DNA from 3 places in the Leptolyngbya sp. KIOST-1 genome. Region 2 is predicted to be linked to each of the others. Evidence: predicted binding sites of a transcription regulator. Region 2 holds the regulator's gene; each other region holds the start of a gene.
What was found. The regulator NtcA, encoded in region 2, controls nitrogen genes in cyanobacteria. The targets are predictions, from matches to a motif close to TTTGTANNNNNNNNTACAAA.
Positions count from the first base shown of each region.

Region 1: a site for NtcA is predicted at 1,693-1,712, ahead of NF78_RS23035 (P-II family nitrogen regulator). Genes of this name have one in related genera too.
Region 3: a site for NtcA is predicted at 1,518-1,537, ahead of NF78_RS22165 (fumarate reductase/succinate dehydrogenase flavoprotein subunit). Genes of this name have one in related genera too.

Region 1 is NZ_JQFA01000004.1:1,335,544-1,338,819, reverse strand. It holds gene NF78_RS23045 (cysteine hydrolase family protein) at 1-508, shown strand, start outside; gene NF78_RS23040 (hypothetical protein) at 951-1,634, shown strand; gene NF78_RS23035 (P-II family nitrogen regulator) at 1,784-2,122, shown strand; gene NF78_RS23030 (bifunctional folylpolyglutamate synthase/dihydrofolate synthase) at 2,422-3,276, shown strand, end outside.
Region 2 is NZ_JQFA01000004.1:1,879,742-1,883,017, forward strand. It holds gene NF78_RS25230 (DUF3084 domain-containing protein) at 159-1,562, opposite strand; gene ntcA (global nitrogen regulator NtcA) at 1,685-2,356, opposite strand; gene thrC (threonine synthase) at 2,879-3,276, shown strand, end outside.
Region 3 is NZ_JQFA01000004.1:1,160,408-1,163,683, forward strand. It holds gene NF78_RS22160 (LysR family transcriptional regulator) at 1-1,312, opposite strand, end outside; gene NF78_RS22165 (fumarate reductase/succinate dehydrogenase flavoprotein subunit) at 1,676-3,276, shown strand, end outside.

The DNA of each region.
Region 1 (3,276 bases), 540 kb from region 2:
GCCCCAGCTGCGATCGGCCCAGGTGCCGGTGGTGTGGGTGAACTGGGGCAATCGGCCTGATCTGCTCAACATCAGCGCCGGGCTGCGGCACGTCTACAACCCCAGCGGGACCGGGGTTGGCCTGGGTGACCCCCTGCCGGCCAACGGTGCCCCGGTGCTGACTAAGGGCAGTTGGGCCGCGGCGGTGGTGGATGAACTAGAGGCTCAGCCCCAGGACATTTGGGTCGATAAGTACCGCATGAGCGGCTTTTGGGACACGCCCCTGGATAGCATTCTGCGCAATCTCGGTAAAACCACCCTGCTGTTTGCCGGGGTGAATGTGGACCAGTGTGTCATGGCCACCCTGCAGGACGCCAATTTCCTTGGCTACGACTGTATTTTGCTGCGGGACTGCAGCGCCACCACGTCCCCCGACTACTGCGCCCAGGCCACGGTATACAACGTCAACCAGTGCTTTGGGTTTGTGGCAGACAGTGGGGCGATCGCCGCCGCCCTGGCTACGGGGTAGCCGCGGTCAACGCCAGATCCAGGATTGCTAACCAGGATTTTCAAAAAAAGATAACCTCTTTTGCGCTCTCTTCATTTGCGCTCTCTTCATTTGCGCTCTCTTCATTTGCGCTCTCTTCATTTGCGCTCTCTTCATTTGCGCTCTCTTCAACCGAGTACTCGTCCACCTGTTGCTGGATCGAGTCTGGACCTAGCGTCTGCGGGTGAGACAGTAGCGGATCTTCGATAATACACGTAAACTATAGGCCAGCTTTGGTCTTGGTGCGGTCTGTGGTAGGTTTTGTCAGCCTCCCATCGCCCTGCGTCGGTCGTAACCAGCCCCACTGACCTGGCGACAAAACTTTTTTGACCAAAGCTGGTGCACGCGCTGAAATTTGAACTACCCTTGGGCAGACCAAATTTCAGCCTTGTTTTTACTCTCCAACGCCCCTTCTACCGTCATCATGAACGTACCTTTTTCTTCCGAATCTACGTATCCAGGGACCGTTGCCCCGGAGGCCCCCCAGGGCGGTCGGCAGGCTCCTTCGGTGCCCATTTCGGTGTACCGTGAGCTGGCCACAGAGCTGCGGGCGACCCAGGCTATGGTCGATTCGCTCACCCACCAAAATCAGCAGCTGAATCAGCAAAATCAGGTGCTGCGCCAGGAGATGATTCGCTTTGCCGACTCGGCGGCCCGCCTCAAGCAAGCGATCGAGGTGAGCCAGCCCCAGCCCCTGGAGGTGGCTGCCAGCGGGCCTGTCAACCTGGAAGCCCAGGCGATCGCCCCCACCTACCCCATGCCCATGGCCCCCGCGCCGATGGATGAGGAACCGTCGGTGTCTTTGCCCGAGCGGCTGTCTGAGTCGGTGGGCGAGGGGGTCTCCACCCTGGCCACCCAGTTGACCCAGATGGTGAAGAAGCCCAAGGCTAAAAAAGCCGCGAAGAAGCCCCCCCAACGCCCTCCTGCCCCGATGCCCCAGCGCTACTACACCGAAGAGCGCATCGACCCCAACCGCCCCGGGCAGCTGAGCCAGCGCCCCAAAGATCTGAGTGGACTGTGGTTGGCGGCCACCATTTTGCTCATTGTGGTCAGCGCCTTTGGGGCCGGCTTTTTGATCATGAAGCCGCTGCTGAACAACGCTCGCTAGGGCTTGAAATGCGCTCTAGGGCTGCTGTCACCCTGGCTGCCGCCTGCTCTCCTCCACTTTTGTAGCGAGTGATGCAGTATTCTAGGGGGCAAGCCCGATAAACATAGACCGAAGCTAAACAAAAATCGCTGAAGCACCTTGTTTGATCTATGAAAAAAATAGAAGCCATCATTCGCCCCTTTAAGCTCGATGAGGTCAAAATTGCCCTGGTCAATGCGGGTATCGTCGGCATGACCGTTTCAGAGGTGCGCGGCTTTGGTCGCCAGAAAGGGCAAACCGAGCGCTACCGCGGCTCTGAGTACACCGTAGAGTTTTTGCAAAAGCTCAAGATTGAGATTGTGGTTGAAGAGGCCCAGGTGGACATTGTGGTCGACAAGATTATTTCCGCCGCCCGCACGGGTGAAATTGGCGATGGCAAAATCTTTGTCAGCCCCGTCGATGAGATTGTGCGTATCCGAACCGGGGAGAAAAACACCGAGGCCGTGTAGCTTGCCTGGCTGTACCGATAGGTGACAACTCAAGCTCAGGCGCAGCCGAATGCTGCGCCTTTTTTGTGGGGAGTTTTGTTGCTGCTAGTATCGGTTGGCGGAGGTGTAACCACTTTGGCTAGGGTGTCAGATGTCAGGCGTTAGGTGTCGGGTATCGGGTATAGCTAATGCTTTGTGGAGGTGGGTTAGGTGCTGGCCTCTCTGGCGACGGCGATGTGGTTTGCTGCTGCCAGACAACTCTGGAGGCGATCGCAGATCTGATCCCCTTTTGGTAAACGCTTTCCCCAGGAAGATAATCGATGGCCGTGACGCAACCTCCAGATTATGAGCCTCCCCAGGATCAGCCCCCCGAAGCAGGGCCAGATCGGCAGATTCAGGCGTTGCTCGACCCCTTCGGACGCTTTGGGGTAGAGCTGGGCCTGGAGCGCATTCAGCGGTTGCTGGCGGCCCTGGACAACCCCCAGGACCAGGTGCCGCTGGTGCACGTGGCGGGGACCAACGGCAAGGGGTCGGTGTGCGCCTACCTGTCGGCGGTGCTGAAGGCGGCGGGCTACCGGGTGGGGCGCTACACCTCGCCCCACCTGGTGAGCTGGCGAGAGCGAATTGCGGTGAACGACCTGCCAATTCGCTCCGAAGCGCTAATTCAGCGGCTGCACCAGGTGGTGGCCGCCATCGACCCGGCGTTGCCCTCGCCAACCCAGTTTGAGGTGTTGACCGCCGCCGCCTGGCTGCACTTTGCCGAGACTGGCGTCGATGTAGTGGTAATGGAGGTAGGGCTGGGGGGACGGCTCGATGCCACTAACGTAGTGAATGCGCCCCTGGTCAGCGTGATTACCTCCCTGAGTCGGGAGCACTGGCAGCGGCTGGGCCCTACCCTGGCCGATATCGCCTTTGAAAAGGCGGGGGTGCTCAAGCCAGGCCGACCCGCAATTATTGGCCCTCTGCCCCCGGCGGCAGAGGCGGTGGTGAAGGCGCGCCTGGCCGATCTGGGCTGCCCGGCGGTGTGGCCTGCCCCGGCGGTATCCGCAGGCCCCGGCCTGGTCCGCTACGGCTCCGCTGAAGATGGGATTACCTATCCGCTGGTGCTGCTGGGGGAGCATCAGCGGGTGAATTCGGCCCTGGCGATCGCGGCCCTCCAGAGCCTGCGCCACCAG
Region 2 (3,276 bases):
TCGATTAGTCGCTTAACGATTAGGCTAATTCTAATCACAGGTGATCCCCACAGTATCGAAGTGAGTGCAGATGGTAACTATCTGCAAATTTTTTTAGACATTATTAAATATTCGCCGCCAAAGATAATTGGCGGTGGATCCTCAAGCGCTACCAGCTGTCAAAAATCGGGGCGATCGCCGCCGTTTTCCAGCCCTCCACTCACCGGACGGGTTTGAAACAGAATGCGGCCATCGCGCACAGCCGCCAGGTGAATTTGGACAGGTCCTGCCGTGAAAATGTCTCTAGCCGCAATGGCCTGAAAGTCGACGGCCTGCCCAGACTGCTGTACAGCTTCCAGAAAGTTGAGAATGGTTTCGGGGCGATTGTCGGCCACCTGAAGAGAATCGCTCACGACACCGTCCTGGCGAGCCCGAAACTGGGTCGCAGCCAGCAGCAGATTGAGCCGTTCAACCAGCTGGCGATCGCCAAAGGGTGGTGGGTCCAGGGTGACCGTCGCTAGCCGCTCGCCCTGGGCGTACACCTGCTGGTTGGGGGTTGCATCGATAAACACCTGAATACAGGGCTCCCCCCGCTGTAGGACACAGGGTTCACCCGTGATGTAGTTGGCCGCCGACAGCAGCCTCACCACGTAGTCTTCACCCGTGGCCAGACGATCGATCAGAGTTTCGACTTCACGATTGCCAATCAGCAAAATTTGCTGGTCAATGAAGGTACCCGGGGCGATCGCGCGGGAGACCAAACGATTGGCCTGCTGCAAAAATTCAGTGACAAACTCTTCCGCCTGAGCTCGATTTTCAGCCCGCCCCTGGCCCGACAAAATTTCCTGGTTGCGGTTGAGGGCAATGTTGCCACGAAAAAGACCCTGAAACTGAGTTTGCAGGGACGCCACCTGCTGCTCCAGGAACTCTTGCTCGGCTTCCAGGCTGGCCAAGAGCTGTTCACGCTCGGCGATGGCGCGATCGCGCTGGGCAATCTGCTGGTCCAGTTCGGCGATGGCGCGATCGCGTTGGGCAATCTGGCTACCAATGGTGGCCTGCTGCTGCAGCAGGCGATCGCGATCGACCCGCAGCGCCGCGGTTGATCGCCGCAGGGTTTCTGCCTGCTGCGAGACGGTGTCGAGCTGGCCCAGGGTTTGGCGCAGCTGTTCCTCCGTGGCATCCTGCTGCGCTACGGCTCGATTGAGCGACTCATTCACCTCCTGAAGCCGACCCAGGGCTCGCTGGCGCTCCCTGGTGGCGGACTCCAAATCAGCCTCGACGTTTTCCTGAGCGGCCTGGGCCTGGGCCAAGTTGGCTTCGGCGGTGGCCAAGTCATCCTGAATCCGCCCCAGTTCAAAAACTCCGGTCCGCAGCTGGCTGCTCACCCCAAACAGCAGCGCCAGGGTAGAGGCCGAAATTACGCTGCCGGTGGCAATGCTGACCAGGGTGGCCGTTTGCCTGGGGCGAAGGTTGAATAAACTCAGTCGGGCCTTGCCGACCCGACTGCCTACGCGATCGCCCAGGGTGGCAATCACCCCCCCCAGGATCAGAACCGCAAAAATCAGTACGTAACCAGAAACCATGCACCTGCCACAGGGGAGTTTGCATTTACTCTACTGCATGGGTTTGGACCTTAGTGCCCTAGTCTTGCCAATCAGTCGACCTGGCTGGTCAAGCCCCAGCCCCGGACTCGAACCCCGCTGGCTTAAGTAAACTGCTGACTTAGATTAACCGGATCGTGCACAGTAATTTTCTTTTTATATATTGAGATCATACCTTCCTGGCGCAGATCGCCCAGGAGGCGGGTGACCGTCACCCGAGTAGACCCAATGGCCTCAGCAATCGCCTGGTGAGAAAGTTTGAGATCGATGGTGATGCCATCCTGGCTGGGTACGCCAAAGTCGCGGCAGAGAATCAGCAGGAAGCTTACCAAGCGTGATCCCATGTCCCGGTGGGCCAGGGTTTCGATCATCATCTCAGTCTGCAAAATTCGCGATGACAGCCCTCGCAACATCAGCAGGGCCAGCTCAGGGTTTTCTTCGAGGGACTGCTCGACCTGCTCGATGGGCACCGACAACAGCTCAACCGGTGTAAACGCTACGGAATGATAGAAGCGATCGGACCGGTTGCCTGTAATCAGCGACAGCACACCAAAGACACTATTCTCCCGCAGTAGGGCTACCGTGATCTCTTCCCCGGCCTCGTATACCCGCGACAGCTTAACCGCGCCCTTGAGCAAAAAATAAACCCGCTCTGCCGGGTCGCCCGGGAAAAAAATAGTCTTGCCCCGATCGTAGGACTCAACGACAGGGGGAAATGCACCCCCAGAGAGCTGACGAAAGACGTTGGCAAGCGGCTTATCTTGGGTCACTACCATAAACGTTCTGCTAAGAGCATCACCGTGGGCATCTGCAATGAAACTGCTGCGCTACCTACACCGCTGAGACCAGGGCCAGGCCTTCAGTACAGACTACCTTGGGCACCAAGCATAGAGCAGTTTAGTCGGTCTGGCACATTAGATAATGCAAACGTTCCATGACTTTAAATCACTTAACCTCAACTGCCCAGGAGGCGTTTGTATAGCAGGCTACCTTACTGTGTTCCGAAGAGGTTTTTCTGCCACCAAAGGTTAGCTGAGTCCAGCTTGAGCTAAATCGGCAGGGGGTTCCGTGCGAAAGCTCCAGAACCGAACCGCGCTTGGGCACCTACCGCGACGGACTGGAGTTTGGCCAAAACAGACTTGATCAAAGATGTCAAACCATTCTGCATCAGGATCTTACACATACCCGACTAAAAAAATCGGGTATGTTTGACCAGGGTTTGACTTCGGTGCTAGGTTCTGAATAACAAATTCGAAATGTCAAAAACACCTGCTCCAGACCACCTAAGAGAATCCGCTATGACGCAGTCCATCGAACGCTCCACCGCTACCCAGCCCACCTTTTCGAACCTGAAGTGCCGAGAGTGTGGTGAGACCTACGACCTGGGTGCTAAGCACGTCTGTGAAGATGTCTGCTTTGGCCCCCTTGAGGTAGCCTACGACTACGATGCCATTCGCCAGCGGGTCACGCGCAGCACGATTCAAGCCGGGCCGCTGTCGATCTGGCGCTACAAAGATTTCCTGCCCGTCAGCACCGACACCCCCATCGATGTAGGTACGGGCATGACGCCGCTGGTACGCTCGACTCGGCTGGCCCGGCGTCTGGGCCTGAAAGAGCTTTACATCAAGAACGATGCCGTCAACATGCCCACCCTCAGCTTCAAAGATCGGGTGGTCTCGGTTGCGCTGACCCGAGC
Region 3 (3,276 bases), 720 kb from region 2:
TGAGCAGCAGCGGGTAATCCCCCAGCACCCCAATGTCGATCTGCTGAGCCTCTAGCCCAGCCACAATCGGTGCCCCAGAATCGTAGTCAGCCCAGCGCAGCCGATACTGCACCCCGCTGTAGCGACCCTCGCGGGGCAAGAAATGCTCCAACAAACCCAGCCGCTGAATAATCAGCCCGGCCGTTACGGTTTGAATCGTGCGGTTTTGGGTGCCAATGGTGAGGTTGATCGTCTCGGTGCCGCTGGTACCACCAGAGCGCACCAAAAAGTTAGGAGCCTGGAACCGGGGCACTTTCTCTGGAGTTTCAGCTGATGGTGCCGTCAATGGGCTGGGGAAAGACGAACCTTTGGCAAGCAGACCCTGGGCAACGCCGGGCTGGCCCTGCACCATGGCCAAAAACTGGCGAATCGGCTCTAGACCTAGTCCACTCCGACTAGCGGGCTGCCCCGTTAGTCCCAGGGCACGGCCCAGGCGCTTGGCCATCAGCAAAAACAGTGGCGTGCCGAGGGCAAATTCTTCGAGGGGAATGCGACGCAGCAGCCCAGCCTCGCACTCCATTTGAAACTCAAAGTCAGAGACAAACCCCAGGTAGTGGCCCTGGAGTAGATAGGTGCGCATTAAACTGGCGGCATCGACAACTTCGAGTTGAGCAAAATCGGTTAAATTTAGCCCCAATTCTTGCATCCGCTTTTGCAGCATAATGCGACTGGGTACGCCCTCTGGGGGCAAGACCCAGGCATGGTCAGCTAGCTCTTTTAGGCTCAGCCAGGGCCGCTGAGCGAGCTGATGGCTGCTGGACACGATCAGCGAGTAGTGAACGGAGCCAATTGCTAGCCCCAACATTTCATCAAAAGTCGAAAAACTTAGATCTGAGACAGCAATATCGACCTCGCCAGTCTTAATGGCGCGATACAGCGGTTCAACGGCGTCAAACTGCAAACACTTGGTTTGTACATCGGGATAAATCCGGCGATATTTGTATAGTACCGATGGCAGCCAGTTGCTCAGCACGTCGGGCATGCAGCCAACTTTTAAGGTGCTAAATTTCCCCTGCTTAATTTCTTCAATTTCAGCCACCAGGCGGCTTTCTAAATCCACCAGACCGGGGCCTTCTTCGAGCAGGTATTCTCCTGCCTGAGTCAGCTCTATGCGCCGCCCTAAGCGCCTGAATAAAGGAGTTTCAAGCTCAGACTCTAGACATTTAATTTTGGCGCTGACCGCAGGCTGGGTTAAATTTAGGGTGTCTGCTGCTTCAGTAAAACTGAGACAGCGAGCGACTTCTAAAAATACTTTTAACTGGTAAATTTCCATGTCGCCTGGCTCACCTAAAATTGTTGTTTAGAAATAGACTAAATTTTGCAATCGCCCCTCATTCAATCATATTCTTTACTGAATCTGTTACAGGAAAAAGCAATGCCAAAACCTTGTCCAAAAATGCTTTTTGGGTATCCAATGGAGCCAACAGTTTTATCTCATTTAGTTTTTTGATGAGTGTATAGAAGGCTGTGATGGGCAAACCGTAGCTATTGCTACAAACTACATTGATTGACTTTGAGGATCTCCTTTAAGCTAGGGTGCGAAGGCCCAGAAGCCAAGGATTAGCTATCAATCTTTAAGCATTAGCTAATCCCCAACAATTTGATTCACTGCCGTTTAAACCGAGGACGTGGTTACGTGAACATTCAGTATCTTAAAACTGATTTTCTAGTTGTTGGCGGTGGTACCGCTGGCACGATGGCAGGCATTAAGGCCAAGCAGGCCAGCCCCGAGAGCGACGTGCTGATTTTAGAAAAAGCCAACATTCGCCGCAGCGGGGCGATCGCCATGGGCATGGACGGGGTCAACACCGCCGTCATCCCTGGCAACTCTACCCCCGAGCAGTACGTGCGCGAAATCACCATCGCCAACGATGGCATCGTCAACCAGAAAGCTGTTTACGAAACCGGCCGGTTGGGCTTCGAGGTGATTCAAGAGTTGGAGAGCTGGGGCGTCAAGTTTCAAAAAGACCACGAGGGCAACTACGACCTCAAGCAGGTGCACCGGGTGGGCAAGTACGTGCTGCCCATGCCCGAGGGCAAAGACCTGAAGAAAATTTTGGCCCGCCAGGTGAAGCGTCACAAGGTCAACGTCACCAACCGGGTGATGGCCACCCGCGTCATGGTGCAGAACGGTCGCGTCACCGGGGCCGTGGGTCTGGACGTACGCAACGGCAATATGGTGGTGATTCAGGCCAAAGCGGTGGTGCTGTGTACTGGAGCCTGCGGTCGTCTGGGGCTGCCCGCCTCGGGCTACCTCTACGGCACCTACGAAAACCCCACCAACGCGGGCGACGGCTATTCCATGGCCTACCACGCCGGGGCCGAGCTGACCAACATCGAGTGCTTCCAGATCAACCCGCTGATCAAAGACTACAACGGCCCCGCCTGCGCCTACGTGGCCAGCCCCTTTGGCGCTTACACCGCCAACGCCGAGGGCCACCGCTTCATCAACTGCGACTACTGGAGCGGCCAGATGATGCTGGAGGTCTACAAAGAGCTGCACTCGGGCAAAGGTCCGGTACACCTGAAGATGTACCACCTCGACGACGACACCATCAACGAAATCGAAACCATTCTGTGGGACAACGAGCGCCCCAGCCGGGGCCGCTTCCACGCCGGGCGGGGCGAAAGCTACCGCACCCACGGCGTCGAGATGAATATTTCTGAAATTGGCCTGTGCAGCGGCCACAGCGCCTCGGGCGTCTGGGTGAATGAGCGAGCTGAAACGACAGTCCCCGGCCTCTACGCCGCGGGCGACATGGCCAGCGTGCCCCACAACTACATGATCGGAGCCTTCGTCTACGGCCGGATTGCTGGTGAAAACGCCATGGACTACGTGCGCGACCTGGAGCATGTGGAACCTGACGCCGACTTTCTCGCCGCCGAGCAGACCCGCATCTACGCCCCGCTCCAGCAGCCCGACGGCGTGCCCCACACCCAGATTGAGTACAAACTACGCCGCCTGGTGAACGACTACCTGCAGCCGCCCAAGTCGCCCAACAACATGGATATCGGCCTGCAAAAATTCGTCGCCTACGAAGAAACCCTCGGCCTGATGGGTGCCCGCGACCCCCACGAGCTGATGCGCTGCATGGAGGTGCACTTCATCCGTGACTGCGCCGAAATGGCCGCCCGCGCCTCCCTGTTCCGCAAAGAGACCCGCTGGGGCCTCTACCACTACCGCCTCGACTACCCCGAAAAGAACAACGAAGAGTGGTTCTGCCACGTCAACCTGAA